DNA from 2 places in the Pseudomonas sp. LBUM1644 genome. Region 2 is predicted to be linked to the other one. Evidence: riboswitches for the same ligand, from Rfam matches in the RefSeq annotation. Region 2 holds a riboswitch; the other holds the start of a gene.

Region 1 (15,328 bases), 860 kb from region 2:
ATTGCAGGTCCACTTGCGGGTGCAGGCGCAGCGGATCGAAATCGGTGTGGTTACTGATCCGCGGTAAAACCGGCACCACCACTTTCAGCACTTGCGCAGCCTTTTCGGTCTGACGCTGGTCGATGCCGTCCTCCGCTTCCAGATGCAGATCCATCACGTAAGGCAGCACGCCGATCACCGGTTTGCCGGTGCGCGCTTCCAGCCAATCCAGGCCCGGTTGCAGCAGGGCGATGTCACCGCGAAAGCGATTGATGATGAAACCTTTGACCCGCGCCTGCTCGCTCGGCGACAACAGTTCCAGGGTGCCCACCAAATGCGCGAAGACGCCGCCACGATTGATGTCGGCAATCAGCAACACCGGGCAATCGACGGCTTCGGCGAAGCCCATGTTGGCGATGTCACCGGCGCGCAGATTGATCTCGGCCGGCGAGCCGGCACCTTCGACCATCACCACCGGATACGCTGCGCTCAACCGTTGATGGGAAGCCAGTACCGCTTGCATCGCGATGGCTTTGTAGTCGTGGTAGGCGACAGCGTTCATCGTGGTGACGGCGCGCCCATGAATGATCACCTGGGCGCCGGTATCGCTGTTGGGTTTGAGCAGTACCGGGTTCATGTCGGTGTGCGGTTGCAGATTGGCCGCCTGGGCCTGCACCGCTTGCGCACGACCGATCTCGCCACCGTCCGCCGTCACCGCGCTGTTGAGCGCCATGTTTTGCGGCTTGAATGGCACGACACGCACGCCTTGGCGCGTGACCCAACGGCAGAGCGCCGTCACCAAGGTGCTTTTACCGGCGTCGGACGTCGTGCCCTGCACCATCAGCGTAGTCATTGTGCTTCCCCGGCGTAGGCATCGAACGCTTGTGCGAGGCGAGCCCATTCGGCTTCGTCGCCGGGCAAGCCAAAACGCAGGCTGGTGTTGTGGGTGAACAACCGCAGCAGGATGCCGCGTCGGGCCATGAACTCATGCAGATGTTCGGCGCGGTCGGTTATCAGCCATTGAAACAGCGCGCAACCGCCCTGGGGTTTGAAACCGTGCTGCTCAAGCAGCAGCGCCAGGCGTTCACTCGCCTGCGCGGTGCGCTGCCGTTGCCGGACATGCCCTTCGGTATCCAGCAGGCACGCCTGGCCGACCACACGGGTCGGGCCGCTGACCGCCCATGGCCCCACTTGTTCGGCCAGCAATTTGAGCAACTTGCGCTCGGCCAGCACAAAGCCTAGCCGCACACCGGCCAGGCCGAAAAATTTGCCGAAGGAACGCAGCACAATCAAACCCACCTGATTGGCAATAGGTGCCAGGCTCAGTGCTGGCGTGTTGTCCATGAACGCCTCGTCCACCACCAGCCAGCCACCGCGCTGGGCAAGCCGCGCGTGCCAGTCGAGCAAGCGACTCGGGGGCAGGCTCAGGCCGGTGGGGTTGTTCGGGTTGACCACCACCAGCACGTCGAGGCTGTCGAGATAAAAGTCGACTTCCTGCTCCAGCACTTCACGCACGATGTAGCCATTGCGTCGCCAGGCTTCGGCGTGTTCGGCATAACACGGCGACACTACGCCGACCTTGCCGGCCCGACGCAAACGCGGCAGCAACTGGATGGCCATTTGCGAACCGGCGACTGGCAACACCTGCACGGCACCGTAGTAGTCGCAAGCGGCCTGCTCCAGACCGTCATCGGTTTCCGGCAAACGCGCCCAGGCCCGCAACGCAATCTCCGGCACCGGAAACGGCCAAGGCGCGAGGCCGCTGGACAGGTCGAGCCAATCGGCTTCGGCAATGCCGTATTCGAGCGCCGCTTTACGTAACCGACCACCGTGCTCAAGCATAAAATTCTGCCCCCACGCAGAGAATCAGCAGCCATAACCATACGCCGCGCTGGACCAATTGCCAGCCACGGTCGATGGAGTCGGCATCCGCCGGCACGCCTTCGCCCAGAGACGGACGCTGGTGCAGTTCGCCGTGATAAATCGCCGCCCCACCCAACTCCACGCCGAGTGCACCGGCACCGGCCGCCATCACCGGACCGGCATTCGGACTGTCCCAGGTCGGGCCCTGGCTGCGCCAGCATTTGAGTGCCAATCGGGTTTTGCCCAGCAGCGCGTAGGTCAATGCCACCAGGCGCGCCGGAATGTAGTTGAGGACGTCGTCGATCTTTGCCGCGGCCCAGCCGAAACGTTCAAAACGTTCGTTGCGATAGCCCCACATCGCATCCAGCGTATTGCTCAATCGGTAGAGCACCACGCCGGGCGCGCCGGCCACCGCAAACCAGAACAGCGCGGCAAACACTGCATCACTGCCGTTTTCCAGGACCGATTCGGTGGCCGCGCGGGCGACTTCGGTTTTATCCAGTTCGCTGGTCTGACGGCTGACCAGATACCCCACGCGCTTACGCGCTTGTTCCAGGTCATCGCTGCGCAAGGCTTTGGCCACCGGCTCGACGTGCTCGCCGAGACTGCGCATGCCGAGGGCGCAATAAAGGGCGAGAATCTCGACGATCCAGCCGACATAGGGCGCCCAGGAAAGTGCTGTGGCCAGCAACGTCAGCGGCAGGACGGCGAGCACCCAAGCGGTGACGCCATGACTGCGCCAGCCGCGACCGCCGCTGTTGAAACGCTGTTCGATGCGGTCGGCAAACCGGCCGAACGCCACCAGCGGATGCCAGCGTTTGGGTTCACCCAGCAGCGCATCCAGCGCAACCGCGGCGACACTCAACAACGCCACACTCATTGACTCACTCCCCAATAATTCTCATACAACAATTCGCTGAGCGGACGCGCCTCTGCCCAGCCTTCGAGCACCAGCATCGGCGCTGGATAGAATTCCTTGACCGGTCCCAAACAGAGAACGGCCAGCGGTTTGGCGCCGGCTGGCAAACCCAGCAGGTCTGCCAGGGCTTGCGGTTCGAACAGCGAGACCCAACCCATGCCCAGTCCTTCGGCGCGGGACGCCAACCACAGGTTCTGGATCGCGCAGGACAGCGAGGCCATGTCCATTTCCGGCAAGGTGCGGCGGCCGAAGACATGTCGCTCGCGATCGTCCATCAGCGCAGCGACCAGCACTTCGGCGCAGTCGCTGATGCCCTCGACCTTGAGCTTCATGAATTCGTCGGTGCGCTCGCCGAGGGCTTCGGCGGTACGAATACGCTCCTCTTCCACCAGCCACTGGATCTTGCCGCGCAGGGCTCGGTCACTGATGCGAATGAAGCGCCAGGGCTGCATCAGGCCGACGCTCGGGGCCTGATGTGCGGCTTCGAGCAGGCGCCGCAGCAGTTCGGGTTCGACCGTGCCGCCGCTGAAGTGACGCATGTCGCGGCGTTCGGCGATGACTCGGTAAACCGCTGCGCGTTCGGCTTCGGAGAATGCGTTGTCGGTCATGGCCTCTTCGCGAGCAAGCCCGCTCCCACAGGGTTTAGGTGATCCAATGTGGGAGCGGGCTTGCTCGCGAAGGCGGCCTCAAGGTCAGGCGCAAACAGTGCGGCAATCGCCGATGGATTCGACGGAAAATAAAAATGCACATAAGAGGCCGTCATCCGCCCCTGACGATAAACCGCCTCCGCCCCGCGCCCACCATTCGGGCTCAACCCTCGAGCAATCGGCTCAAGCTCGGTGCTGGTCAGTGAATGGTGATAGGTGTGCCCGCGCAACGAGCCTTCCGGCAACTCAACCGCCTGCAAGGCCAACGCGGCGAGGCGCTTTTGCATCACCGCATCCCCCGTCAGCAAACCCACCAACTCAGCGCGAGTGCCTTCGACATCAGTCAATGAATCGAGCAGGTACAACATGCCGCCACACTCCGCCAGCAGCGGTTTGCCTGCGCCATGGTGAGCGCGAATAGCGTCGAGCATCGAGCTGTTCTGCGACAGCGCCACATGGTGCAATTCCGGATAACCACCGGGAAGATAAAGGCTGTCAGCCTCCGGCAACTGCGCATCACGGATCGGCGAGAAAAACAGCAACTCGGCGCCCATGGCTCGCAGCAAATCCAGGCTTGCGCCGTAGGTGAAGGCAAACGCTTCGTCACGGGCCACGGCAATCCGCACACCGGCCAGCAAAGGCTCGACAGCGATCACATCCGGGGCGGCAAATTCCACTGCCGGTGGTAGCGCGACTTCACAGCTACTGGCCAAGGCATCGGCTGCTGCATCGAGGCGCACATCGAGATCGTTCAACTCACTGGCCTGGACCAGACCGAGATGGCGGCTCGGCAATTCGATCCCGGTTTCCCGCGACAACGCGCCGTACCAACGCAAGCCTTCGGTCAAACTGCCTTCGAGCAATTGTGCGTGACGCAAGGTGCCGACGCGGTTGGCCAACACGCCGGCAAACGGCAAGTCCGGCTGATACTTTGCAAGCCCCAATGCCAGCGCACCAAAAGTCTGGGCCATGGCGGTGCCGTCGATCACACCGAGCACCGGCACACCGAAGTGCCGCGCCAGGTCAGCGCTGGACGGCGTACCGTCGAAGAGGCCCATGACGCCTTCGATGAGGATCAGGTCCGCCTCACCGGCGGCTTCCCACAACAGCCGACGACTTTCCTGCTCGCCGACCATCCACATGTCCAGTTGATAGACCGGCGCACCGCTGGCGCGCTCGAGAATCATCGGGTCGAGAAAGTCCGGGCCACATTTGAACACACGGACCTTGCGCCCCTGATTGCGATGCAAACGGGCCAGCGCAGCAGTGACGGTGGTCTTGCCCTGGCCGGAGGCCGGCGCGGCTATGAGAACCGCCGGGCAATGACGTGGTTGATTCACAGTTCGACGCCTTTTTGCGCTTTGATCCCGGCCTGGAACGCGTGCTTGATCACGTCCATTTCGGTGACGGTATCCGCCAGTTCGATCATTTCCGGTTTGGCGCCGCGACCCGTGACGACAACGTGCTGCATCGGCGGACGGGCCTGCAAATCGCTGAGCACCATATCGAGGTCGAGATAGCCGTGTTTGAGCGCGATGTTCAATTCATCGAGCACTACCAGGCCGATCGACGGATCGCGCAGCAATTGCTGCGACACGGCCCACGCGGCTTCGGCGGCAGCGATATCACGCTGGCGATCCTGGGTTTCCCAGGTAAAACCCTCACCCATCACATGAAAACGCACCTGCTCCGGAAAGCGCCGAAAGAACAACTCTTCGCCGGTGCTGTTGCGCCCCTTGATGAACTGCACCACGCCGCACTGCATGCCGTGGCCCATGGACCGGGCGAGCATGCCAAACGCCGAGCTACTTTTGCCTTTGCCGTTGCCGGTCAGCACCAGCAGCAGGCCGCATTCATTCGGGGAATTGGCGATGCGTTCGTCGATCACGGCCTTTTTGCGCTGCATGCGCGCCAGATGGCGTTCGTCACGATCGGGGGTATCAGTCATGGGGGAGCTCTCCGTTGAGGCTGGAATAACGGCGGGCAGGCACAAGAATAGACGGCAAAAAGCCTGGCATCGCCCACCGTGATGCCGCTGGATGAGTCAGGCCGGTCTCCGGGCTCATGAGCGGCGATACGCCTGACTGCGCGCCTTCCCATGCCGACAATCGACACAGTGGCTCAAGGCGCAGTCTTCACTCATTTACCGTTGCGGGGGCAGCGCCGGGATCGTGGCTCGTCATTGTGAAATGAGCCCACTCACCGGCTTCCCTGTTTCACTCTGTCGACCAGGGTCACAGAGCACCTGAAACAAGCCGCGAAGGTTAGAGTGTTGGGGGTGGAGCGTCAATTGAAGACAGAACGCTGGCGAACGATATACTGCCGCCGGTCAATCGGCCGACGTCATTGTTGTGCCACGCTGCCAGCAATGATATCAAAGAGCCACAACCTACAATCAAAATAACAAGGGTGAGCAACATGCAAGGCATGATCATCAGCAATCCGAAGCTGGAATTCCTACGCCCGGTGCTCGAACGCTGGTTTGACTGTATCGACCGTTACAACGCCGTGCGCGGCGATAACGACACCCCGTACTGGTTCGATGAAAAAGCCAACCTCGGGCTGCTTTCCGCAGCGGCCTGGATGGCGGAAATGGTCACGCTGCAACAATCGCCGACCCGCAAACAGACCGAAGAAGGCGAGCGCAATGGCCGCGCCGACCTGTTTATCGCCACCGCGGAAGAACGCGCTTACCTTCAGGTCACGCAGCGCTGGCCGCAGGTCAACAGCCTTCACCTGACCCAGGCCCTGATCGACATCACCAGCGACGCGAAGAAAATCAGCTATGCCAGCGACCTGAAACTCGGTTGCCTGTTTGTCGCGCCGCAAAAAGCCCAGCATGGCGCAAAGCCGGAGGAACTCCAGGACATGGTCGACGACCTGCAGAAGGAACACAGCTGCGCCGTCGCCTGGTATTTCCCCTACGCCTACCGCAAGTTGCGCAATGAAGCAGGCAACTATCACCCGGGCATTGCCGTGCTGTTCAAGGAAGCCCGCGGCTGACCTGTTGAACCTTCGAACCTTTCAGCTCCTCTATGAATAGATAAGGCATTCATAGGGAAAACCAGCATGCGTAAGCCCCAGCTCGTTCTCGTCATCGCGCTCGCCGGAGGGCTCGCCGCCTGTGGTGAAACCTCCAGCCTGCAAGTTTCCGACGGCACCGGCCCGTCGCCCAAACTGCCAGAACCCAACAAAACTTTGTTGCCGACCATGAACATCGCCCCGGCGGTCGGCTGGCCGGCCGGCGCAACCCCCACGGCCGCCACAGGGACTCAGGTGGCGGCTTTTGCAGAAGGCCTCGACCATCCGCGATGGCTCTACGTGTTGCCCAATGGCGACATATTGGTAGCCGAAACCAACGCACCGCCGAAACCCGATGACGGCAAAGGTGTTAAAGGCTGGGTCATGAAAAAAGTCATGGGCCGCGCCGGTGCCGGCGTACCGAGTCCGAACCGCATCACGTTGCTGCGGGACACGGACCATGACGGCATCGCCGAAACCCGCACGGTGTTCCTGGAAAACCTTAACTCGCCTTTTGGCATGACCCTGGTCGGCAATGATCTGTACGTGGCCGACACGGACCGCTTGCTGCGTTTCCACTATGAAAGCGGCGATACAACGATCAAGTCGCAACCGGTCAAAGTGGTCGACTTGCCGGGCGGCACGCTGAATCACCACTGGACCAAAAACGTCATCGCCAGCAAGGACGGCAGTAAGTTGTACGTCACGGTGGGTTCCAACAGCAATGTCGCCGAAAACGGTTTGGATAAGGAAGAAGGTCGCGCAGCGATCTGGGAAGTGGACCGGGCCACCGGCAACCACCGGATCTTCGCTTCCGGCCTGCGCAACCCGAACGGCATGGCCTGGGAACCGCACAGTGGCGCATTGTGGACAGCGGTTAACGAGCGAGACGAAATCGGCAGCGACCTGGTGCCCGACTACATCACCTCGGTCAAGGACGGCGCGTTCTACGGCTGGCCGTTCAGCTATTACGGCCAGCACGTCGACATCCGCGTGGACCCGCAAAACCCTGACCTGGTAGCCAAGGCGATTGCCCCGGACTATGCCGTCGGCCCGCATACTGCGTCGCTGGGCCTGACGTTTGCTGAAGGCAACACCCTCCCCACTCAATTCAGGGAAGGAGCCTTCATCGGCCAGCACGGCTCATGGAACCGCAACCCGCACAGCGGCTACAAAGTGATATTCGTACCGTTCAGCGCCGGCAAACCGAACGGACCGCCGGTGGATGTGCTTACCGGCTTCCTCAACGCCGAGGACGATGCGATGGGCCGGCCGGTGGGCGTGGTGATTGATCAGCAGGGTGATCTGCTGGTGGCGGATGATGTGGGGAACAAGGTGTGGCGGGTTTCTGCGGTTAAGTAAATCTCCAACTGCCTACACATATCCAATGTGGGAGCGGGCTTGCTCGCGAAAGCGGTGGGTCAGTCATCACTGATGTTGAATGTGATGACGCCTTCGCGAGCAAGCCCGCTCCCACAGGTTTTGTTGGCAGCCTGGGATTTGTGTACGTCCAAAATCTCCCGTTAGGAGTGAGCCTGCTCGCGATAGCGGTGGGTCAGTCAATGCTGATGCTGAATGGGATGACGCCTTCGCGAGCAAGCTCGCTCGTAGAGGGGATCGGCGTTTATCGCTTACGGCAAAGTGTCAGTCCATCACCTAACGGCAGCAACGATAGATCCACACGCGAGTCATCCTTTAGCGCGCAATTGAGTGCCTGGATGGCTCGGGTGTCCTCGCTTTCAGGACTCTCCTCAAGCACCCGCCCGCTCCACAGCGTGTTATCGAACACCGCCAGACCACCAACCCGCAGCAAACGCAAGGCGTGCTCCAGGTAAGCGGGATAGTTGGCCTTGTCGGCATCAATGAAAATCAAATCAAAGTGCCCTGGCTGATTCAACTGGCTGAGCGTCTCCAGCGCCGGCGCCAGGCGCAGATCAATTCGATCGGCAAGCCCCGCCGCCTGCCAGTAACGGCGTGCGGTGGCGTTGTAGTCGCCGGGAACATCACAGCAGATCAGTGAACCGTCATCCGGCAATGCCGCCGCCATGCACAAGGCGCTGTAACCGGTAAAGGTACCGACTTCCAGCAAACGCTTCGCCCCCGTGAGCTTCACCAATAACGCGAGAAATTGCCCCTGCTCTGGCGCCACCTGCCAGCGAGCCATGGGCAGCGCCTGGGTTTCATCGCGCAAACGCTTGAGCAGCGGCGTCTCCCTCAGGGAGACGTCGAGCAGGTATTGGTACAGGGAATCGTCGAGATTGAGCGTGCGTGCGGTCATGACCACAACCTCTGGCTGTTACGGGTTGCGCGCCAAGTGCTCGGGCTGCAAGACACGCTTGGCGCTCAGGTAGGCTTTCTGCCAATACGCCTTGGACAGGCTGTCGAGCTTGACCGTGCCGCCAGTGGCTGGCGCATGGACGAAACGACCTTCGCCGACATAGATACCGGCGTGGCTGACCTGCGAGCCGCCATTGGTGGCGAAGAAAATCAGGTCGCCGGTCTGCAGGCCTTCCTTGCCGACATCGGCCGCCTGCATGCTGATCATCTCGCGCGTGGTACGTGGCAGAGAGATGCCCGTGACATCACGGTAAACATAGCCGATCAATCCGCTGCAATCGAAGCCCGAATCCGGCGTGTTGCCGCCCCAGCGATAAGGTGTGCCCACCAGGCCCAACGCTCGAAACAGCACGTCTTCCGCTTCGGGCGAAAAGGGTTGGGCGGAGCTGAAAACGATCGGAGCGCGAACCACCGGCGCAGGGGGCGGTGTGCGGCTGGCGCAGGCGCTGAGCAGCGCTGCGAAGAACATGATTGCGAGGCGGGCCGAGTTCGTCATGGCAGAACATCCTGATCTGGCTGCGGCTTTTTCTGCGGGGACGCAGAAAAGAAAACCGCCTGCGCAGGACGCAGGCGGTTTGCCATCAATAATAGATCTGGATTCTAGCGGCTACGCGGCAAACTTCAAGTAAGACTTTAAGTTCACCTTACAAACTGTCCGCTTACTTACGCGCCGTGACGATTTCCGGGGCGGCAGTCGGGGCCATCGCGAGTGCGCGCTTGGCTTCGATGAAGGTTTTATTCCAGTAGCTATCGCCCAGGCTGTCGATGCGGACGCCACCGCTACGGCGGCTGCTGGAATGGATGAACTGGTTGTCACCCAGGTAGATCCCGGCGTGACTGACGCGACCGCGACGACCATTGGTGGCGAAAAACAGCAAATCGCCAGGTTCCAGCTTGCTGCGAGAAACCAGCGGAGCGTCGACGTTGATCATTTCACGCGTAGAGCGCGGCAGGTTCATGCCGGCTTCTTCACGGAACAGGTAACCGATGAAGCCGCTGCAATCAAAGCCGGCTTCGGAGGTGCCGCCGAAACGGTAACGGGTACCGATCAGGGACATGCCGCGTTCGAGGATGCTGTCAGCGAGAGCCGGAAGCTGGTAGGACTTGCCATCAGCGAAGTCTGCCAGTTCTTTTTCGGTAGCCAGTTCTTCCTGGTAAAGAGCGGAAGACTGGGCGGTAACAGAATTATTAACCTGCTGTTGAGGGGCCTGCTCGGACACTGGAGAGTGAGCGGCGCAACCGAACAACAGGGTGACAAGTGCGAGAGGCACGAGGGGTGCAAAGCGATTTAGCATGGGCACGACCGTGGCTGATAGTTGTAAAGAAGCCGAGACTATGCCCGCTATCATCCTCATTTGCAAATTCAATCGAACTTTATGTGACTTTCCGGTTTCGCGTTTACATCTAAGCGCTAAAGCCCCATTTAGACACTTGCGCGGCCTACAGCCTGTAGGAAAGCGGATTTTTTGGCGCCTGAAATATGCCAAAAACCCTGTAGGGCTTGGGTTTTACCAGCCCAGCGTCTCTTTTAGAAACGGAATGGTCAGCTTGCGCTGGGCTTGAAGTGAGGCCTGATCGAGACGCTCGAGCAGCTCGAAAAGTGCGCTCATGCTGCGAGTGCCACGGGTCAGGATAAAATGCCCGACTTCATCGGTCAGGTGCAGGCCGCGACGCGACGCGCGCAGTTGCAATGCACGTAATTTGTCTTCGTCGGAAAGCGGGCGCATCTGGAAGATCAGTGCCAGTGTGAGACGGGATTTCAGGTCCGCCAGCTTCACCGGCAATTCACGCGGGGAGGTCGACGCAGCGATCAGAAGGCGTCGACCGCTATCACGTAAACGATTGAACAGATGGAACAGCGCCTCTTCCCAATCCGCACGCCCGGCTACCGCCTGCAGATCATCCAGGCAGACCAGTTCGTATTGTTCGAGGTTATCGAGAATTTCGGTGCCGCGATCCAGCAACTCGGCCAACGGCAGGTACACCGCCGGCTCCCCCAACTGTTCAAAGCGCAGGCAAGCGGCCTGCAACAAGTGGGTACGCCCTACCCCGTCCTTGCCCCAGAGATAAATCAGGCTTTCGGTCCAGCCGGCGTCGGCTTCGCATAGCCGCTCGACATAGCCGAGTGCTGCGGCATTGGCGCCTGGGTAGTAGTTGATAAAGGTAGCGTCATCACGCAGACGCACACCTAGGGGCAGCTGAATCGGTTTCATGCTGACTGAACAGTTCCAACGGAACCGTTAGTGGCCTCTGTGTAAAGTTTGCGAAGTTTATACCCGTGAAGCTGCCCGCACAATGCGACAGACCACAAGCAAAATCAAAGGTTTGCGTTAACGCACTGGTTTTATGACAGTTTCTTTGGCGGCGCATGTGACAGCTGCGCGAAGGAAGCGGGCTCACCTGGCATCAAACCAGGCTGCCCGCCAAGGGTCATCGACCGTTCTTACAGTTCCGGTTCGTCGACGCCACTGTACATATCAGAATCTTTATACAAATCATGCACATGACGCACCAGCACCATGATGACCGCCGCCACCGGCAGCGCCAGCAATACGCCGGTAAACCCGAACAGTTCACCGCCCGCCAGAATCGCAAAAATCACCGCCACAGGATGTAGACCGATCCGGTCGCCCACCAGCAATGGCGTCAGCACCATGCCTTCCAGCGCCTGGCCGATCATGAACACCGCGACGATGCCGATCATGGGATACAAGTCGCCACCAAACTGAAACAGGCCGGCAATCAACGCCGCGCCAATGCCAATCACAAACCCCATGTAGGGCACGATCGCCGCCAGACCGGCAATCAGGCCAATCAACAGCCCCAACTCCAATCCGACCAGCATCAAGCCCGCCGCGTAGATCACACCCAACGCCAGCATCACCAGTAACTGCCCGCGGACAAACGCCCCGAGCACTTCATGGCATTCCCCCGCCAGGGAAACCACGCGCTCTTCGCGATCACGGGGCAGCAGGCTGCGGACCTTGGCCATCATGACGTCCCAATCCCGTAGCAAGTAGAAACTCACCACCGGAATCAGCACCAGATTCGCCAGCCAGCCGATCAATGCCAGCCCGGAAGCCGTTGCCTGGCTAAGCACCACGCCGACAATGTCACTGGTCTGGCCCATGTGTTCACTGATCGCAGCCTTCAACTTGTCGAACTTCCAGAAATTATCCGACAGCCCGAATTTCGATTGCGCCCACGGCAACGCGGTGTGTTGCAACCAGTCGAGCATCTGCGGCGCCAACTCGTACAGACGAAAAAGCTGCCTGGCGAGCATCGGCACCAACACCAGCAGCAATGTCGTGAAGATCAGCGCGAACAGTGCAAACACCGCGATCACGCCCCAGGTCCGCGATAACCCGGCCTTTTCCAGCCGATCCACCAGCGGATCGAACAGATAGGCCAACAGCAGCGCCACCAGGAACGGCGTCAAGATTGGATGCAACAGCCAGACAAACGCGCAGAGCAGGACAACCCCACCCAACCAGAACCAACGCCGCGTATCGGCCATGTACAACTCCCTATGCATCTATATAAAGAAAGAAAACCTTACCAACGGAATCGCAACTGCGGCACAGGCGCCGGAGCTGGCGCTACAACCGGTGCCGAACCCTCGGCCGGCTGAACCGGAGCCGTTGGCGCCGGTGCCTGACCGGCCGGGACCTCCTGCAATTTCGCCAGCGACAACTGCGCCCGCAACTGTTCGGCACTGCCATTGACCCGATAGAGAATGCGGTCGCCATCGACGCTTTGCAGGCGCGCACCAAACGGTTCCAACAAACGCCCGAGCGCCGCGTAGTGCTCCAGGTTCATGCCTTGCACTTCCAGCAACTGCTCGCCCGAAACACCCGCCTTGACCACAAATCGCGGTGCCAGGCGCTCACTGACCGCCAGCATCACCGCATCGGCGACGGCGGCCTGATCCGCGCCCTGCACACTCCCCGCTTCCTTCTGATCGCCCAGAAACAAATGCCACTTGGCTTGCCATTGGCCACCCTCTTCATGGGCATGCACCGCCAGCAAGGCATCCGCGTTGTATCGTTCCGACGCTGCGCGCAGGGGTGTTGCGTCCGTACCTTCAAGATTCGGCGCCGTCGCTACCAGCTGTTCACTCAAGTCCGCCAACGGCAGACGCAACGGCAAGCCCCGGTGTTGTGCCGCGCGACGCAACGGTGCAGCACTGGCCTGGCCATCGCCCACCAGGCTCGAGCCCTCGGTGGAGTCGTTCAGCCACCAGCCGAGGATCGACGGCCGATTGGCGCCCCACAGCGACAGCCCGGCGCGCCGCAGCGCCTGCTCGGTGGTCGCCGGGTCGAAATCGACTTTCAGCACTTCCGGCGGGCCGGCCTCAAAGCCGTATTGACTAATGATTTGTTGCGGATCTTTGCGCACCGCCGCCAGCCCCGGGTTTTGCGCAGCCTTGGGGTCGCCGGTCAGGCGCAGCACCAGGGTATCCAACGCGCGCTGCGTCGCTTGATCGCGCTCCTCCTGGGTCTGGCTGCTGACGGGCTCGCGAACTTGATAAAGGCCTTTGACGGTTTCGGCATGACTCGCCAGGCTGAAAAGAGACAAACAACCCACAAACAAGAATTTACAAAAACGCATGGAGGATTCCTGACGACAAGAGCGGCTGGAACAGACCGCATGAAGAAGATCGGGCAAGGCTGTGACCACATCCCTGCGCAAAACATTCACCACGATCCAACTAAGTTTTCGCACTGTCCTAACGATAGACGGTTAATAGCGATACCTTATACAGCCATGTAAGACCCCACCAAAACGCGCAATATCAATTTTTTTAATGCGATATGCCCCTGCCGTCGGCGTGAGGATGGCCGCTGCCCCTCAAGCCTGATAAAATCGCGCGCCTTCGCAGACCGGCAACAGCCGGGCACCCTGAAATTCGCGCATGGCACTCGCCTTCGTCTGTTTCGGCGGTCCCACTGGACTCGGTCGTTACCCCTGAATCCCCCCTAAAGGCCTGGATCATGAGCAAGCAACCCTCCCTGAGCTACAAGGACGCCGGTGTAGACATCGACGCCGGTGAAGCATTGGTCGAACGCATCAAGAGCGTCGCCAAGCGCACTGCGCGCCCGGAAGTCATGGGCGGCCTGGGCGGTTTCGGCGCCCTCTGCGAAATCCCGGCCGGCTACAAGCAGCCTGTGCTGGTTTCTGGTACTGACGGCGTCGGCACCAAACTGCGCCTGGCACTGAACCTGAACAAGCACGACAGCATCGGCATCGACCTGGTGGCCATGTGCGTCAACGATCTGGTGGTCTGTGGCGCCGAGCCGCTGTTCTTCCTCGACTACTACGCCACCGGCAAACTGAACGTCGAAACCGCGACCCAGGTCGTGACCGGCATCGGCGCTGGCTGTGAACTGTCCGGCTGCTCCCTGGTCGGCGGCGAAACCGCTGAAATGCCTGGCATGTACGAAGGCGAAGACTACGACCTGGCCGGCTTCTGTGTTGGCGTCGTGGAAAAATCCGAAATCATCGACGGTTCCAAAGTCGCTGCCGGTGACGCATTGCTCGCCCTGCCGTCTTCCGGCCCGCACTCCAACGGCTACTCGCTGATCCGCAAGATCATCGAAGTGTCCGGTGCAGACATCGAAAACATCCAGCTCGACGGCAAGCCGCTGACCGACCTGTTGATGGCCCCGACCCGTATCTACGTGAAGCCGCTGCTCAAACTGATCAAGGAAACCGGCGCGGTCAAAGCCATGGCCCACATCACCGGTGGTGGCCTGCTGGACAACATCCCGCGCGTGCTGCCAAAAGGCGCACAAGCGGTGGTTGACGTGGCGAGCTGGACCCGCCCTGCGGTGTTCGACTGGCTGCAAGAGAAAGGCAACGTCGACGAAAACGAAATGCACCGCGTGCTGAACTGCGGCGTCGGCATGGTCATCTGCGTGGCTCAAGAGCACGTTGAAACCGCGTTGAACGTATTGCGCGAAGCCGGCGAGCAGCCTTGGGTCATCGGCCAGATCTCCACCGCTGCCGAAGGCGCGGCTCAGGTCGAACTGAAGAACCTTAAGGCGCACTAATGTCCGTCACCTGTGATGTCGTGGTGCTGTTGTCTGGCACCGGCAGTAACTTGCAGGCCTTGATCGACAGCACGCGGACCGGCGACAGCCCGGTCCGCATCGCTGCGGTGATTTCCAACCGCGCCGACGCCTACGGTCTGCAACGCGCCAGGGACGCAGGTATCGACACCCGCTCCCTGGATCACAAGGCGTTCGAAGGCCGCGAAGCCTTCGATGCCGCGCTGATCGAACTGATCGACGCGTTCAATCCAAAACTCGTGGTACTGGCCGGTTTCATGCGCATTCTCAGCGCAGACTTCGTGCGCCACTATCAGGGGCGCCTGCTCAACATCCATCCCTCGCTGTTGCCCAAATACAAAGGGTTACACACTCATCAGCGCGCTTTGGAGGCCGGCGACACCGAGCACGGCTGCTCCGTGCATTTCGTCACCGAGGAACTCGATGGCGGACCACTGGTCGTACAGGCAGTAATACCGGTAGAGTTGCAGGATTCGCCGCAGAGTCTGGCG
Region 2 (15,328 bases):
CGCAGCGCAGGCCAATGCCAGGGTCGCCTGGGCATATTTTTGCCGCGAAATGAGCAATTTCGCCGGTGCCTGTGTCAGTTGTTCCACGAGGGCGAGGGCGGCACTTTCTGCAACGCCGTAGCAACCGGTGCGCTCGAAAGCGATGTCCGAACGGTGGCTGAGTCGCGGTTCATAGTCGGTCAATTGCGCGCTGCTGAAGTACATCAAGGGCAGCTCGAGTTGTGCAGCGAGTTCGAGCAGGCCAGGTTCATCACGCTTCAGGTCGATGCTGGCCAGCGCCTTGATCTGGTGAAGTTCGATTTGATGCGCCTGTAACGCCTGCTCGAGTAGCGCGCGCAGCGTGCTGACGGGGCAGCCGCGCTGGCAGCCCAGGCCGACCACTAAGGTCGGCGCTGTGCTGGCATCCGTCATGCGTGGTATTGGCCATCGCTTTTGCGGCGGAACAACCAGGCGCTGATCAGGCCCAGGGCCAGCCAGAATCCCATGTTGGTCAGCTGCGAAGCGATTTTGAACTGGGCTTCCAGGGCTTCCGGCGCGAGCATCGAGTGCACTTCCGGTTGTGGCGCGCCGATCACGTGTGGAACCACCAGGATGGCGGCACCCAGCACTTTCATCAGCCAGTGACGGCTGAACACGATCAGTGCGATACCGACAGCCGTGGAGGCGGCAGTGCCGATCCACCAGATCTGCCGTTGCGCCAGATCGGCTGCGACCGTGCCCGGCAGTTCCGGTGGCAGGCCCAGCGTCGGCGCCAACACGAAGGTCGCGTAACCGGCCAGGCCCCAGAGCAGGCCCTGAGAAGTTTTGGTCGGAGCACGCAAGGTGTAGAGACCGGCGAGCATCAAAGCGAAGCCGACAGCGACCACCAGGTTACCGCCAGTGGTCGACAGCACGCGCTGCCAGCCGTCTTCCGGCTCCCAGGCTTCGGCATCGTGGGTGTGCCCGGCCAAGGCAGCGTCGGCGTGTTCGTGAACTTCAACGGCCGGTGCGGCCTTCTCGTAGGTTTCCGCCTGAAGAATCAGCGGCGCCACCCAGAAACTTTGCAGCAGGGTCAGCAACAGGGCGGCCAGCAGCCCGGTGAAACCTGCGGTTTGCGCAATACGCTTGATCATGTCAGCAGGTCTCAATGGCACGGGAACGCGGAGCTGTGTCGGGTATCGTGCGCGGCGTTGTGCACGGCTTCGATGTGCGAGAAACCGGCGAAATACACCAGGCACGCGCCAAGGATTGACGCACACACGGCGGCGGTCAGACGTTGAGTCAGGGTCGTGGTGGTGCTGGCGGTGCTGTGGTCGGTGCTGCTGATGATCGACATGGCGCTTCCCTCTGGTCTGTCAGCGGGTGAATAGAGCGCATGGAGGACCCCTGCGAATCGGGCACGCAGAGATTCAAACAGCGCCCGCCCACCGCGGGTTTGTTATTCAGTGAACGTAATCGTCACTTTGTGTTGCGGGCCGGTCTCCGGGCTCACGAGGGGCTTTGGCGTCAGCCGAAACCTGCAAGAATCACCTTCCCATGCCGAACTGCTGTCACAGTGGATTTGATTCTTCGCTCGCTTACCGTTGCGGGGGCAGCACCGGACTGACATGGCTTTGAGTAAAGCACATGATTCACCGGTTTCCCGTTTCACCCTGTGAAGGGCACCCGTAACAAGATGCGTAGGAGAGCATGGGCGGGGGTTGGGCGTCAATTGGCAAGGGTTCTCAACTGCATGCCGGAACCCCGACTGGTCCCCTGTAGGAGCTGCCGAAGGCTGCGATCTTTTGACTTTGTTTTTTAAAAACAAGATCAAAAGATCGCAGCCTTCGGCAGCTCCTACAGGAGTAGCGGCAGGTCACGATTGACCCGCCCTCACACCATGCGTAGCCTTGCGCTTTCGAGGTTCTTCGGCGATTGCCGAAGCTAAGAAGGGAACGCGGTCGATGCCGCGGCTGCCCCCGCAACTGTGAACGGTGATGTTCGCTGCCACGCCACTGCACGCTTCAGCCCTGAAGCCCGCGGGAAGGCGCAGCAAACGCCAGTCTAGCGACAGGCACACCGTCAGCCAGGAGACCTGCCTCGAAACGAATTCTCACTACAACCGGGCGGGGTGATCCGGTGGCGAAATCTTCCGCGCGTTCAATCGCTGCGGTCGTCGTCCCGTTTGCCCGCCACCTTGCCAAAGGGCATCCGATGAAAACACTGGCCAAACTCCCCGTCACCATCGTTACCGGCTTCCTCGGCTCGGGCAAAACCACCTTGCTGCGGCACATGCTCGACAACGCACAGGGCCGCCGCATTGCGGTGATCGTCAACGAGTTCGGCGAGCTGGGCATCGACGGTGAAATCCTCAAGCAATGCTCCATCGGCTGCACTGAAGAAGAAGCCAACGGCCGCGTCTACGAACTGGCCAACGGCTGCCTGTGCTGCACCGTCCAGGAAGAATTCTTCCCGGTGATGCGCGAGCTGGTGGCCCGGCGCGGTGACCTCGACCACATCCTCATCGAGACCTCGGGCCTGGCGCTGCCAAAGCCTCTGGTCCAGGCCTTCCAGTGGCCGGAAATCCGCAGTGCCTGCACCGTTGACGCGGTGATCACCGTGGTCGACAGCCCGGCCGTGGCGGCTGGCACGTTTGCCGCGTTCCCGGATCAGGTCGATGCCCAGCGCAAACTCGACCCGAACCTGGACCACGAATCGCCACTGCACGAACTGTTCGCCGACCAATTGGCCAGCGCCGACCTGGTGATCCTCAACAAGGCCGACCTGATCAGCCCTGAAGACCTGGCCCGTGTTCGCCTGGAAGTCGCCGAAGAACTGCCGCCAGCCGTGAAGGTTATCGAAGCCAGCAGCGGTCGGGTGCCACTGGACGTGCTGATCGGCCTCGGCGCCGGTTCCGAAGAACACATCGACAGCCGTCACAGCCACCACGACCATCACCACGATGGCGACGATCATGACGACCATGATCACGATGCCTTCGACTCCATTTCCATCGAGCTGCCGCAAGCCGACGAAAGCCTGCTGATGGACGCGCTGACCCAACTGGTGGTCAAGCACGGCATCCTGCGGGTCAAAGGCTTCGCCGCGATCCCGAACAAACCGATGCGTTTGCTGATCCAGGGTGTGGGCACGCGTTTCGACAAGCACTTCGACCGTCAGTGGGGCGCCGATGAAGCGCGCACCACACGGCTGGTGTTGATCGGCCAGGAGCTGGACGCCGCTCAACTCGAAGCGCAATTGCGCGCTGCGCTCAGCGTTTAACCCATGCACCTGCTCAGGACCCAGCCCGGCGGTTTCGTGTCGGATGACAACATCGCCGACCTGGGACAAACCCCCGCCGAGCTGGTGATTCTGTGCAGCGGCGATTCCAGCCTCGCGCTGCTCGCCGAAGCCGCGCAGCAACTGCCCGACGATTACCCGAGCGTGCGCCTGGCCAACCCGATGCAGGTGCAGAACCATGCCTCGGTCGATCTGTATGTCGACGAAGTGCTGCGCCACGCCAAGGTGATCCTGATCTCGCTGCACGGTGGCATCGCCTATTGGCGTTACGGCGTCGAGCGGCTGGTTGAGCTGTCCCAGCGGGGCGTGCAGCTGATTCTGGTACCCGGCGATGATCGCCCGGACCCGGAGCTCAGCGACTTGAGCACCGTGGTCGCTGAAGACCGGGATCGGCTCTGGCAGTTTCTGCGTCAGGGCGGTATGCGCAATGCTCTGGATTTCTTCCGTTGCCTGGCCAATCGTTGGCTGGATCGCGACTACGCCTGGGCCGAGCCGCAAACCCTGCCGCGCACCGCGATCTACCACCCGCACAAAAGCCCCGCTGAACTGAGCGATTGGCAAGCCGACTGGCAGGCCGGTCAACCGGTGGCGGCGGTGCTGTTTTATCGCTCGCATTTGCAGGCGGCGAACACTGCTTTCATCGATGTTTTTTGCCAGCGTTTGCAGGCGGCGGGATTGAACCCGCTGCCGATCGCGGTGGCCAGTTTGAAAGAGCCCGGCTGCCTGACGGTGGTCGAGGACCTGCTGGATGAAACCGAAGCCGGCGTGATTCTCAACACCACCGGCTTCGCCCAATCCAGCCCCGAAGCGCCGCACTTGCGGCCGTTCCGACGCAACATTCCGGTGATCCAGGCGATCTGCGCGCAGGACAACGAGCCCGGCTGGCGTGCCAGCGAACAAGGCCTCGGCCCGCGCGACCTGGCGATGCACATTGCGCTGCCGGAACTCGACGGGCGGATCATCAGCCGACCGATCAGCTTCAAGGATCTGGCGTGGCGCAGCGAGCGCAGCCAGTCCGACGTCGTGTGTTATCGGCCGCAACCGGAACGCATGGATTTTGTCGCTGAACTGGCGCGGCGCTGGATTGATCTGGCGCGAGTGCCGAATGCTGAAAAACGCATCGCGTTGATCCTCGCCAACTACCCGACTCGCGACGGTCGCATTGGTAATGGAGTTGGCCTCGACACCCCGGCCGCTGCGCTGAATATCCTGCGTGCACTTCATAAAGAAGGTTATCCGCTGCCGGCCGAGTTACCGGACAGCGGGACCGCGTTGATCCAGCAATTGCTTGGTGGTGTCAGCAACGATCTCGACACCCTCGACCAGCGTCCATGTCAGCAAAGTCTGGCGATGGACGACTATTTGCTGATGTTCAACGCCTTACCCGAAGCCAACCGTCAAGCCGTAATGGATCGCTGGGGGGCACCTGAAAGCGATCCGATGTTTCGTGGCGGCCGGATGATGATCGCCGGTCTGCGTTTTGGCCTGACCTTCGTCGGCATTCAACCGGCCCGCGGTTATCAGGTTGATCCGAGCGCGGTCTATCACGACCCGGACCTGGTGCCGCCACACGCCTATCTGGCGTTCTACTTCTGGCTGCGCAACACCTACGGCGCCCACGGCGTGATTCACGTCGGCAAGCACGGCAACCTCGAATGGCTGCCGGGCAAAGGCGTCGGGCTCTCGGAAAATTGCTGGCCGGACGCGCTGCTCGGGCCGCTGCCGAATATTTACCCCTTCATCGTCAACGACCCGGGCGAGGGTGCCCAGGCCAAGCGCCGCACCCAGGCAGTGATCATCGATCATTTGATGCCGCCGCTGACCCGCGCCGAAACCTACGGGCCGCTGCGCAACCTTGAGCTGTTGGCCGACGAATATTACGAAGCGCAACTGCTCGATCCTCGCCGCGCCCGCGAGTTGCAGCGCGACATCCTGCAACTGGTGCGCGATACGCACATCGACCGTGAACTGCAACTCGACGAGAAACTGGACAGCGACGCCGATGCGGCGATCTGGCTGCCGCGCCTGGACACGTACTTGTGCGATTTGAAGGAATCGCAGATCCGCGATGGCCTGCACATTTTCGGCGAATCGCCGACCGGGCGCTTGCGTATCGATACCTTGCTGGCGCTGCTGCGGATTCCCCGTGGCGACGGGCGTGGGGCGCAATCGAGTTTGCTGCGGGCGTTGGCCAAGGCGTTCGAATTGGGCTTCGATCCGCTGGATTGTGCGTTGGCCGAGCCATGGGCCGGACCTCGTCCAGCTGAATTGCAGCGCGTCGCTGATGAAGTCTGGCGCACCGCCGGTGACACCCGCGAACGCCTCGAGTTGTTCGCCGCACAATTGATCTCGCAGACACTGGATCAATCTCAAGCCACGCACGGACCCTGTGGGAGCGGGCTTGCTCGCGAAAGCGGAGTGTCAGTCGACGTTGATTTGTCTGACATACCGCTTTCGCGAGCAAGCCCGCTCCCACAGGGGGCAGGTTGGTCCGAAGTAGGCGCCATCATCGACAACCTGCGCGAAGTCGTCGCGCCACGCCTGGACGCCTGCGGCCCTGCGGAAATGCGCGGCCTGCTCGACGCCCTCAGCGGTCGTTTTGTCCCCGCCGGCCCCAGCGGTGCGCCAAGTCGCGGTCGCCTGGACGTGCTGCCCACCGGGCGCAACTTCTATTCGGTGGACGTGCGCAACCTGCCGACCACCACCGCGTGGCGCATAGGCTTCCAGTCGGCCAACCTGATTCTCGAACGACATTTGCAGGACCACGGCGATCACCTGCTTCAGCTTGGCCTGTCAGTCTGGGGCACCGCGACCATGCGCACCGGCGGCGATGACATCGCGCAAGCCATGGCGCTGATGGGCGTGCGTCCGGTCTGGGCGACGGGCAGTCAACGAGTCGATGACTTTGAAATCCTACCGCTGAGCCTGCTCGACCGACCGCGGGTGGACGTGACCTTGCGCGTGTCCGGGTTCTTCCGCGATGCGTTTGCCAACCTGATCCGTCTGTTCGATGCGGCGGTGCAAGCGGTTGCCGCGCTGGATGAACCGGATAATTTGAACCCGTTGGCCGCCAAAGTCCGCGCCGAGCGTGAAGCGCTGATGCAATCGGGATTGGATGAAGAGGCGGCGAGACGCCAGGCCGGCTGGCGCATTTTCGGGGCCAAACCCGGTGCGTACGGCGCGGGTGTGCAGGGCGCCATCGACGGTCGTCTGTGGCAAAGCCGCGACGACCTGGCCGAGGTTTACCTGAACTGGGGCGGCTACGCTTACGGCGGCTCCGACGAAGGCACCGCCGCCCGCGAACAGTTCGCCCAGCGCTTGAGCCAGGTGCAAGCGGTCCTGCAAAACCAGGACAATCGCGAGCATGACTTGCTCGACTCAAACGACTATTACCAGTTCCAGGGCGGCATGCTCGCTGCCGTGGAAAGCCTCAGCGGCGAAGCGGCAGCCAGTTACCATGGCGACCACAGCCAGCCGGACCTGCCAAGGATTCGAACCCTGAAGGAAGAGCTGAACCGGGTGATTCGTTCCCGAGCGGCTAACCCTAAGTGGATCGATGGCGTGAAGCGTCACGGCTATAAAGGCGCGTTTGAACTGGCGGCGACGGTCGATAATGTGTTCGCCTTCGACGCCACGACGCAACTGATCGATGATCACCAGTATGCGTTGCTTGCGGATGCGTATCTGCTGGACCCGGCGACCCGGGATTTTGTCCGGGAGCATAACCCTCATGCGTTGCGCGACATGACCGAGCGCATGCTCGAAGCGCAGCAACGGGGGATGTGGAAGGAGCCGGGCGAGTATCGCGAGGCGCTGGAGAATTTGTTGCTCGATATAGAAGAAGACAGCTAGTGCACCGCGAATCCTGTGGGAGCGGGCTTGCTCGCGAAGGCGGCGTGTCAGGCAACATCAATATTGCATGACCCACCGCATTCGCGAGCAAGCCCGCTCCCACAGGGGAGGAGTTGCAGCTGATAGATCACCGACCATGACCGAGAATTAATAATGACCGACACCCCCCATTTCCCGCTCTCCGCCGTGGTCGGCGCCGACGATCTCAAGCTCGCCCTGTGCCTCACCGCCATCGACCCGAAGATCGGCGGCGTACTGATCGAAGGCCCGCGCGGCATGGCCAAATCGACCTTGGCTCGAGGTCTCGCGGACCTGCTCGCCAGCGGTCAATTCGTCACCTTGCCGCTCGGTGCCACCGAAGAGCGCCTGGTCGGCACCCTCGACCTTGACGCGGCCCTGAGCGAAGGGCGTGCGCAATTCTCCCCCGGCGTATTGGCCAAGGCTGACGGCGGCGTGCTTTACGTCGACGAAGTCAATCTGCTGCCGGATCACCTCGTAGACCTGCTGCTCGATGTAGCCGCCAGCGGCACCAACCTGATTGAGCGCGACGGCATATCCCACCGCCATTCGGCGAAGTTCGTGCTGATTGGCACCATGAACCCTGAAGAGGGTGAATTGCGTCCGCAGCTGCTTGACCGTTTTGGCTTGAACGTCGCTCTCAGCGGTCACACCGCGCCAGCCGAACGTGGCCAGATCATCCGCCGTCGCCTCGATTTCGACAGCGATCCCCAAGCCTTCTGCGCCCACTGGGAAAACCAGCAGCAATCGCTGCGTGAGCGTTGCGAGCACGCACGCAGCGCGCTGGCGAACATCCCGCTCGACGACAGCGCACTGGCACAGATCACCGAGCGCTGTTTTGCTGCCGGCGTCGACGGCCTGCGTGCCGATCTGGTCTGGTTGCGGGCGGCCCGTGCCCACGCCGCGTGGCGAGGGGCGAGCGCGATCAGCCTTGAGGATATCGACGCGGTGGCCGAGTTCGCCTTGCGTCATCGTCGCCGCGAGCAATCGCCACCTGCACCGCAACAGAACCAGGCGCCCTCCAATCAAACCGCCAGCCCCAGCGAAGGTCAGGGCCAATGGGGCGAAATGCCGGCCCAGACGCTGCCGGTCGGCGCCCGACGTGAAGTGCCGAGCTGGCCAAAAAAGCCCTAGGCATTCGCCCTCGATCTGACGCGGGGGCGGATGCCAGGCCCCGTGCCGGACGGCTGGATAACGGCAAGCAGGGCAAGCGTCACGCCGCGCGTAGCGGCTCGGTCAATTGGCCCGGTACCTTGCTTAACGGCCGCCCGCGTCAGCGCGAGGATGTGTTGTTTCACCTGCGCACCCGCTCGCCCCATGAACTGTGGCTGGTAATCGTTGACGCCTCGGCCTCGACGCGGCGCCATCAAGCATTAAGCGATGCCAAGGGTTTGCTGGCCCAATTGTTCGACGACGCCTACCGCCAGCGCGCACGCCTGGCCTTGCTCACGGCCAGCGGCCACACGCCGAAATGGCAGGTGCAAGGGTTGAAAGCGTCCGCCGGTTTGCGCGACTGGCTCGATGGATTGGGCGCGGGCGGCGGCACGCCGTTACTGGCGGCGCTGGGCGAGGCAGGGCGCTGGTTGGGGGCTCGGCAGAAGCGCTTTCCAGCGGAAAAGCAGCGACTGTTGTTGGTTACCGATGGCCGTTTGAAGGACTGGGCGATGTTGCCCGCGTTCGACTGCCCGGGGCTGTTGATCGACATCGAGCGTGGGCCGATCCGGTTGGGACGTGCGAAGCAGTTGGCATTAGAACTACAAGCCGATTATCGGCATATCGATGATATGTAGTGCATCGAAAAGATCGCAGCCTTCGGCAGCTCCTACAGAAGCATGCGTACTCCTGTAGGAGCTGCCGAAGGCTGCGATCTTTTGATCTTACTTGCCCATCGCCTGTCGGTATTGTCGAGTCCGCCGAGCGATGTACACCTGATCCAGAATCAACGCCAGCAGCGCCGAAACCCCTGGCCGAGTCTGACGCCCGCGGCTCAGGCGATGGAGCTGGAACTTCACCACCGCCATGCTCGCCAGTGCGGCCAGCGGCTTGCGTTTCCAGCGGATCGGCGGCAATTGCGGATGACTGTTGCGGCCTTCGCGCCAGTGTTTGACCAACTGCGGTTCGAGCGCCAGCGCGGTGCCGATCCCGGCCATGGCGATGCCGCTGTCCAGCACCTGTTCGACGATCGCCAGGCGTCGAATCCCGCCGGTCACCATCACCGGCATGCGCGCCACACTGGCCAGTTCGCCGGCCATCTCCAGGAAATACGCCTCGCGCGCCAGCGTCCGGCCATCCCGTGCCTCGCCTTGCATGGCCGGTGCTTCGTAACTGCCGCCGGAGAGTTCCAGCAGGTCCAGCGGCTGATCGTTGAGCCACTCAATCACTTGCCGCGCATCATCGGCATCGAAGCCGCCGCGCTGAAAGTCTGCGGAATTGAGCTTCACCGCGACGCAAAACTGCGGCGACACTGATTGACGCACGGCGCTGACCACCGCCAGTAGCAGGCGCGCGCGATTTTCCACGGACCCACCCCAGTGATCAGTACGGCGATTGGTCAGCGGCGAGAGAAACTGGCTGATCAGGTAACCGTGTGCGGCATGAATCTGTACGCCAGTGAACCCGGCTTTTTCCGCCAGCGCGGCGCTGGTGGCGAAGCGTTGAATGACCTCTTCGATATCGCGCTCGCTCATGGGCTTGGGCTCGGCAAACAGCTTCGAAAACCCGCCCAGATCCAGGGCCACCGCCGAAGGCGCCAACGCCTGCTGACCGAGGTTGGCCATGGTCTGGCGGCCGGGATGGTTAAGCTGCACCCAGAACTGCGCCCCGCCGGAGCGGCCAATCGTTGCCCATTGGCGGAAGCGATCAAGGTGGCGATCGTCTTCCAGCACTACGCCCGCGGGCCCGGTCATGGCGCGGCGGTCGATCATCACGTTACCGGTCAGCAGCAGGCCGGCCTCGCCGTCGGCCCACGCCTGATACAGCTGGAACAACGCATCGGCCGGTGCCTGCGCGGTGTCAGCAAGGTTCTCTTCCATCGCGGCTTTGGCGATGCGATTGCCGATGGTCTGGCCGTTGGGCAAATTCAACGCTTGGAAGGGCGACATGCTTGACTCCTCATCAGTGAAGAGCAGAGGCTAAGCTTAAAGTTAACTTTAATGTCAAGCAGGCAAATGAGGTCGTGATGAAGATTGGTGAATTGGCGCAGTTGAGCGGGTTGAACGCGTCGCGTATCCGGTTCTACGAGGCGCAGGGACTGATTCAGAAAGTGGAGCGCCGGGCGAATGGCTACCGGCATTATCCCGACCAAGTGCTGCAAACGCTGAATCTCATCGCCTGTGCCCAGCAAGCTGGATTCAGCCTGGAAGAGTTGAGGCAGCTGTTGCCGGACACCGCCACCGGCGAGTTCAAGCATGCCGAACTGGTGGCGGGACTGAGGCGCAAAGTCGATCAGATCGAAGAAATGCAGCTGCACCTGGCGCAGAGCAAGGCGAAGCTGCTATCAGTGATCGACGACATTCAGGCGCGGCCCGACGGTATGGGCTGCGATGCGAATGCCGAGCGGGTGTTGGCGTCATTCAAGCATTCGCGCTGATGGCGGTAGCTGATGGGGCGGGAATCGGATGGCGCATCAGCGTGCCGACCACCAGCGCTCCTAGCAATGCCAGTAAACCGGCGACCCACAGCAACAGGCTGAACCCGCCGACAAAGGCTTGCCGCGCCAACGGCTCGACCATCGAGCGAGCGCTGTCGGGTAACAGGCTCATCGCCGCCGCCATGTCCCCGGCCACCACCCGCGAGGCGATGCCCTGGGTTTGGCCAAGCCATTGCGCGCCCTGTGCCGACAGACTGCTGCGCAACAACAGTTCGGTGTGGCTGGCGAGCAACGCACCGAACACGCCGATGGCCAGCACGATCGCGCTGAAACGCATGGTGGTGCTCATGCCGGACGCCATGCCGGTGCGCTCCCGTGGCACGCAGGCCATGATGTTCTTTTGCGTGTCGCCATTGAGCAGCCCGGCACCGGCGCCGGTCACGGCAATCGCCAAGGCGAAGGGCCAATAGCCGCCGCTGCTGACGGCCCAGGCACTGAGCAGGTTACCGCAGCCGACCAGCGTCAACCCCGTGGCCATCAGCGTCGACGGCGTATACCGCCCCGTCAGGCGAGCGCCGATGCGCGGGCCAATCAGCATGGTCAGGGCAAACGGCAACATGCCCAGGCCCGAGGCGATGGCCGAAAACCCCAAGCCGTTCTGTAAGTAAAACGGCAGCAGGGTCATCATCACCTGGGCGCATCCGGCGTAGGCAAACATCCCTAAGAGCGCGCCGATGAATCGCGGGTGTTTGAATAAACTCAGGTCGACCATCGGCCGCTGTTGCATCCGCTCAATCACCACGAACAGCCCCAGCAGCAGGGCGCCGCCGATGAGTCGGGTGTAGGTCAGCGGATGGTTCCAGCCGACCCGGTTGGCCTCGATCAGGCCCCAGATCAGGCACAGCAGGCTCGCACTGAACGCCAGGCTACCCCAGGGGTCGAGGCGTGCCGATTGGGTGTCGCGAGAGTCGGGCACGGCGCGCCAGACCATCGCCATCAGGAACAGGCCCACCGGCACGTTGAGGTAAAAAATCCAGCGCCAGCCAATGTATTCGGTAATCAGCCCGCCCACCGTCGGCGCGGCGGTCATCGCCACGCCCATGCAAGCGCCCCAGAAGGCCCAGGCCTTGGCCCGTTCTACTTCGTCGTGAAAAGTGTGACCGATGGAGGCCAGGGCCGACGTCAGCAGCAGCGCCGCGCCAACGCCCTTGAGCGCCCGGGCGATGTCGAGGAACAGCGCGTTGGGCGCCGCACCGCAACCCACGGACGCGAGAATAAAAAGACCGAGACCGCACAGCAGGGTTTTCTGGCGGCCGAAGCGGTCGGCGATGCTGCCGGCCGGGAGTAACAGCGCGGCGAACGCCAGCATGTAGGCGCTCACCACCCATTCGATGTCAGCAAAGTTCGCCCCAAGATCCCGGGCAATGCTGGGCAAGGTCACGGCGACGATATTGGTATCGAGCACGATCAGCGAACACACCGCCGACGCGGTGAGCAGGGTCAAGCGTGGACTGACCTGGTTCATGGCGTGGTTACCTGTTGGGCAAGGTCGTGGGTGGTGGCGGTGACAAGGGGTTTGACGTGCATAGTGTGGGCTCTCTACTGTGATTGCAGAGCGAGCTTATCGCGACCTCTTGCGGGCTTTGTTAGCCAGGCATCGGGACTTCATTACCTTTGAGCTAATGCACCCATGGACATACGGCATTTCCGCTACTTTCTGGCCGTTGCCCGGCAAGGCAACTTCACCCGCGCCGCTGAGCAACTCGGTATCGCTCCGCCGACCTTGACCCGACAGATCCAGGACATGGAGAACGAACTCGGCACGCGACTGTTCGTGCGCCAGACACGTGAAGTCAGCCTGACCGAAGCCGGCGCCGCACTGGTGATCGAAGCCGAGGCGACGGTGCGGCAATTTGAATACGCCCAGCACAATGCCCAGCGGGCAGGGCGTGGGGATATTGGGCATATCGAACTGGGTTACGTGGCGTCGGCGGTGTACTCGGGTTTGCTGCAAAAACAGGTGCAGGCCTTCAGCCGCGAATGTCCGGACGTCAGCCTGAACGTTCGGGAAAGCCCCATGGTGTCATTGCCGGCGATGGTGGTCGAAGGGCGATTCGACATTGGTTATGTCCGCTCACCCATGACCTTGCCCGAAGGCCTGGAGGCGATTCGCCTGGCTGCGGAAGGCTTTGTGCTGGCGCTGTCCAGCGAATCCGGGTTGTGTCGTTTTACGCAGATCAGTCCGGAGCATCTGCAAAACGAGACGTTTATCTTGCCGGAGCAAATCAACGGCACATTGCAAGTCGCCGCCGAGGGCGGGTTCTCACCGAAACTGGGTGCGCAACCAGGCGGGCTGGTGGCGGTGATTGCCTTGGTGTCATTGGGGCAGGGCGTGGCGGTGGTGCCGGCATCGGTGGTCGGGCATGTCGGATTACCCGGCGTGGTGTATCGGCCAATCAAGGGGTGTGAAGCGAGCTCCTGGCTGTCGTTGATTCATCGGCGCTTCGAGAAATCCCGGGCGGTGGTGAGGTATATCGAGCAGGTCAAACAGTTGGGGTAGATTCAAAAGATCGCAGCCTTCGGCAGCTCCTACAGGGGAATACGTACCTCTGTAGGAGCTGCCGAAGGCTGCGATCTTTTGATCTTATTTGACATCGCCAACCTTGCCCTTGAGCTGGTTATCAAGAATCACCTTCCCCCAAGGCCGATAACGCAGCGAAAACACCGCCGTCGGATGGCAACCCGCCGGGGACGCGTCCGGCGTGGCCGGCTCCGCACGGAACGGTTGACCGTCAGCACTGACCTGACGGAACGCTTCACGCACGATGCCGACCGAGCAAGGCAGTGCGCTGGCGTAGCCGGCGCGTACCAGCGCAGGCAAGCGCCCGGTGCCCGCGCCGTCCTGCCACCAGATGTGAACTTGGTTCGCCGCCAATTCCCCCAGCCACTGCGCATTCACCTGGGGTGCGAGCTTGCCAGCGCTGAACGCGCTGACATGCAACGGCGCATCGAGTTTTTCGGCGAAGTCCTTGAGCTGGCGCAGCAGGGTTTGCCGGCGATCGGGGGCCAGAAAGTGCACGTCATCCAGCTCCGGCGGCAGGTACCAGCCGATGACCGGAAGTTTCCAGTCCTGGCGCAGCCGCTGTTGTTGCGCCAGCGATTGTCCGAGTTGCGCTTGCCAGTACATCGCCAGTCCGGCGCTGTCCAGTTCATTGACGCGCTGGTAATAGGCCGGGTCCATGGCCAGGCCCACCACCAGGTTCAGTCCTTGCTCATGGGCCAGTTTCAAGCTGCTGGCGAGCCACCCCGTGGGACCACCGAAGTCCGAATCGCCGTACGCCGTCCATTGCACAATCAGTGTGTGCACGCCTTGCCTGGCCGTGTCCTGCCAGATCTTCTGCCATTGCGCCTGGCTAAGGCTGGCGTCGACGTTCAGCGGTTGGTAGAAGATCCGCTCATCGGCCCGCGCCAACAGACTGCCAAGTAACAGGCACACCACCCACAGAAATCGCATCATCAGAAGTTCAACTCCACGCCCAGCAGCACGCCGTTGCCGCCCTCATACAGGTTGCCGCCCAGGGATTGCTGATATTCGGTGCGCACGGTCAGGTGTGCGCGGTAGGCATTGTAGAGGTCATCGTCGAACCACCATTGCCAGCGCAGGCCGATGCCAGTGCGCAGGTCCTGGCGCCAGTCGTTGCTCGGGTCTTGGCTGGCAAATTCGAGAAAGCCATAAGGCATGAGGGTTTGCGCGCCGTTGAACGGTAGTTTCCAGGTGTGGCCCTGCTGGAACCGCGACAGCCATTGGTGATCACCAGCCTTGGTCCACCAGGCGGCGTCGAGGTACAGAAAGCGTTCTTCCCAGTCGCTTTCATCGACGCGCCAGTCGTTGCGGAAACGGCCCTGGTCGAGGAACGAAGCGGTCGCGCGCAGCAGGTAATCAGTGGTGGTGTGGCCATCCTGACGGTGATCGTCGACCTGGTCTGACAGCTTGTCGGGATTGAGCGTTTCGCCCAGGCTGAGGCCATGATTGTCCTTGTCGTCGAACTGGCTCTGTTTGTAGAACTCGCCATAGAAGTTGATGTTCGCCGTGCCCCACGGCTTGTAGCGCAGCCCGACACCGGTGGCGATGGATTCTGCGTAACTCGACCGACCCTGGCCACCGAGCAAGGCCCGGCCATAGACCGACAGCGTGCTGCCGGCGCGGCTGGGTTCTTCACCGAGGGCGTGGTCCCACATGGCCAATTGCACGTTCTGCGAGGTCGAGCGGCGTTGCGAGCCGGTGCTTTCGTCAGGACGCAAGAAATCGTTGGTCGAGACCCCGGCCGGCGACCAGGTGCTGGCGACGGTGCGGCTGTCGCGACGGGACAGGGTTTCGTGAGCGCGGCGCTGACGATAACGCCGCGCTTGCATGCTGCCGTCTTTGTCGTCGGCGGCCACCGGGTTTTGCTCCAGATCGATCACCCGGCGCAGTTCCTTGCGCGCCTGAGCGCTGTCTCCCACTTCGTCATAACGCACGGCGAGGGTTTCGCCGAGGCGGTAGTCCTCCGGGAAATCCCGGGTGGCGCTTTGCAGGTAAGGGATGGCTTTGGCGCGATCTTCCTGGGTCGA

Evidence for each region. A riboswitch is a leader RNA that binds a small molecule or an ion and turns the genes downstream of it on or off. The one in region 2 is predicted to bind cobalamin.
Region 1: another riboswitch for cobalamin. It lies ahead of cobO (cob(I)yrinic acid a,c-diamide adenosyltransferase); the one in region 2 lies ahead of ACA052_RS16585 (CbtB domain-containing protein).

The regions. Positions count from the first base shown of each region.
Region 1 is NZ_CP166812.1:4,529,263-4,544,590, forward strand. It holds gene ACA052_RS20595 (cobyric acid synthase) at 1-832, opposite strand, end outside; gene cobD (threonine-phosphate decarboxylase CobD) at 829-1,821, opposite strand; gene cbiB (adenosylcobinamide-phosphate synthase CbiB) at 1,814-2,722, opposite strand; gene bluB (5,6-dimethylbenzimidazole synthase) at 2,719-3,369, opposite strand; gene ACA052_RS20615 (cobyrinic acid a,c-diamide synthase CobB) at 3,366-4,748, opposite strand; gene cobO (cob(I)yrinic acid a,c-diamide adenosyltransferase) at 4,745-5,356, opposite strand; cobalamin riboswitch at 5,439-5,672, opposite strand; gene ACA052_RS20625 (hypothetical protein) at 5,827-6,411, shown strand; gene ACA052_RS20630 (PQQ-dependent sugar dehydrogenase) at 6,478-7,791, shown strand; gene ACA052_RS20635 (O-methyltransferase) at 8,054-8,707, opposite strand; gene ACA052_RS20640 (C40 family peptidase) at 8,726-9,262, opposite strand; gene ACA052_RS20645 (C40 family peptidase) at 9,426-10,061, opposite strand; gene hda (DnaA regulatory inactivator Hda) at 10,275-10,979, opposite strand; gene ACA052_RS20655 (AI-2E family transporter) at 11,210-12,283, opposite strand; gene ACA052_RS20660 (DUF2066 domain-containing protein) at 12,322-13,377, opposite strand; gene purM (phosphoribosylformylglycinamidine cyclo-ligase) at 13,761-14,819, shown strand; gene purN (phosphoribosylglycinamide formyltransferase) at 14,819-15,328, shown strand, end outside.
Region 2 is NZ_CP166812.1:3,667,635-3,682,962, reverse strand. It holds gene ACA052_RS16595 (cobalamin biosynthesis protein) at 1-411, opposite strand, end outside; gene ACA052_RS16590 (CbtA family protein) at 408-1,112, opposite strand; gene ACA052_RS16585 (CbtB domain-containing protein) at 1,124-1,315, opposite strand; cobalamin riboswitch at 1,436-1,663, opposite strand; cobalamin riboswitch at 1,863-2,075, shown strand; gene cobW (cobalamin biosynthesis protein CobW) at 2,173-3,240, shown strand; gene cobN (cobaltochelatase subunit CobN) at 3,244-7,110, shown strand; gene ACA052_RS16570 (magnesium chelatase ATPase subunit I) at 7,264-8,262, shown strand; gene ACA052_RS16565 (vWA domain-containing protein) at 8,316-8,918, shown strand; gene ACA052_RS16560 (NADH:flavin oxidoreductase/NADH oxidase family protein) at 9,006-10,229, opposite strand; gene ACA052_RS16555 (MerR family transcriptional regulator) at 10,307-10,717, shown strand; gene ACA052_RS16550 (MFS transporter) at 10,701-12,242, opposite strand; gene ACA052_RS16545 (LysR family transcriptional regulator) at 12,408-13,277, shown strand; gene ACA052_RS16540 (DUF4434 family protein) at 13,362-14,231, opposite strand; gene ACA052_RS16535 (NfrA family protein) at 14,234-15,328, opposite strand, start outside.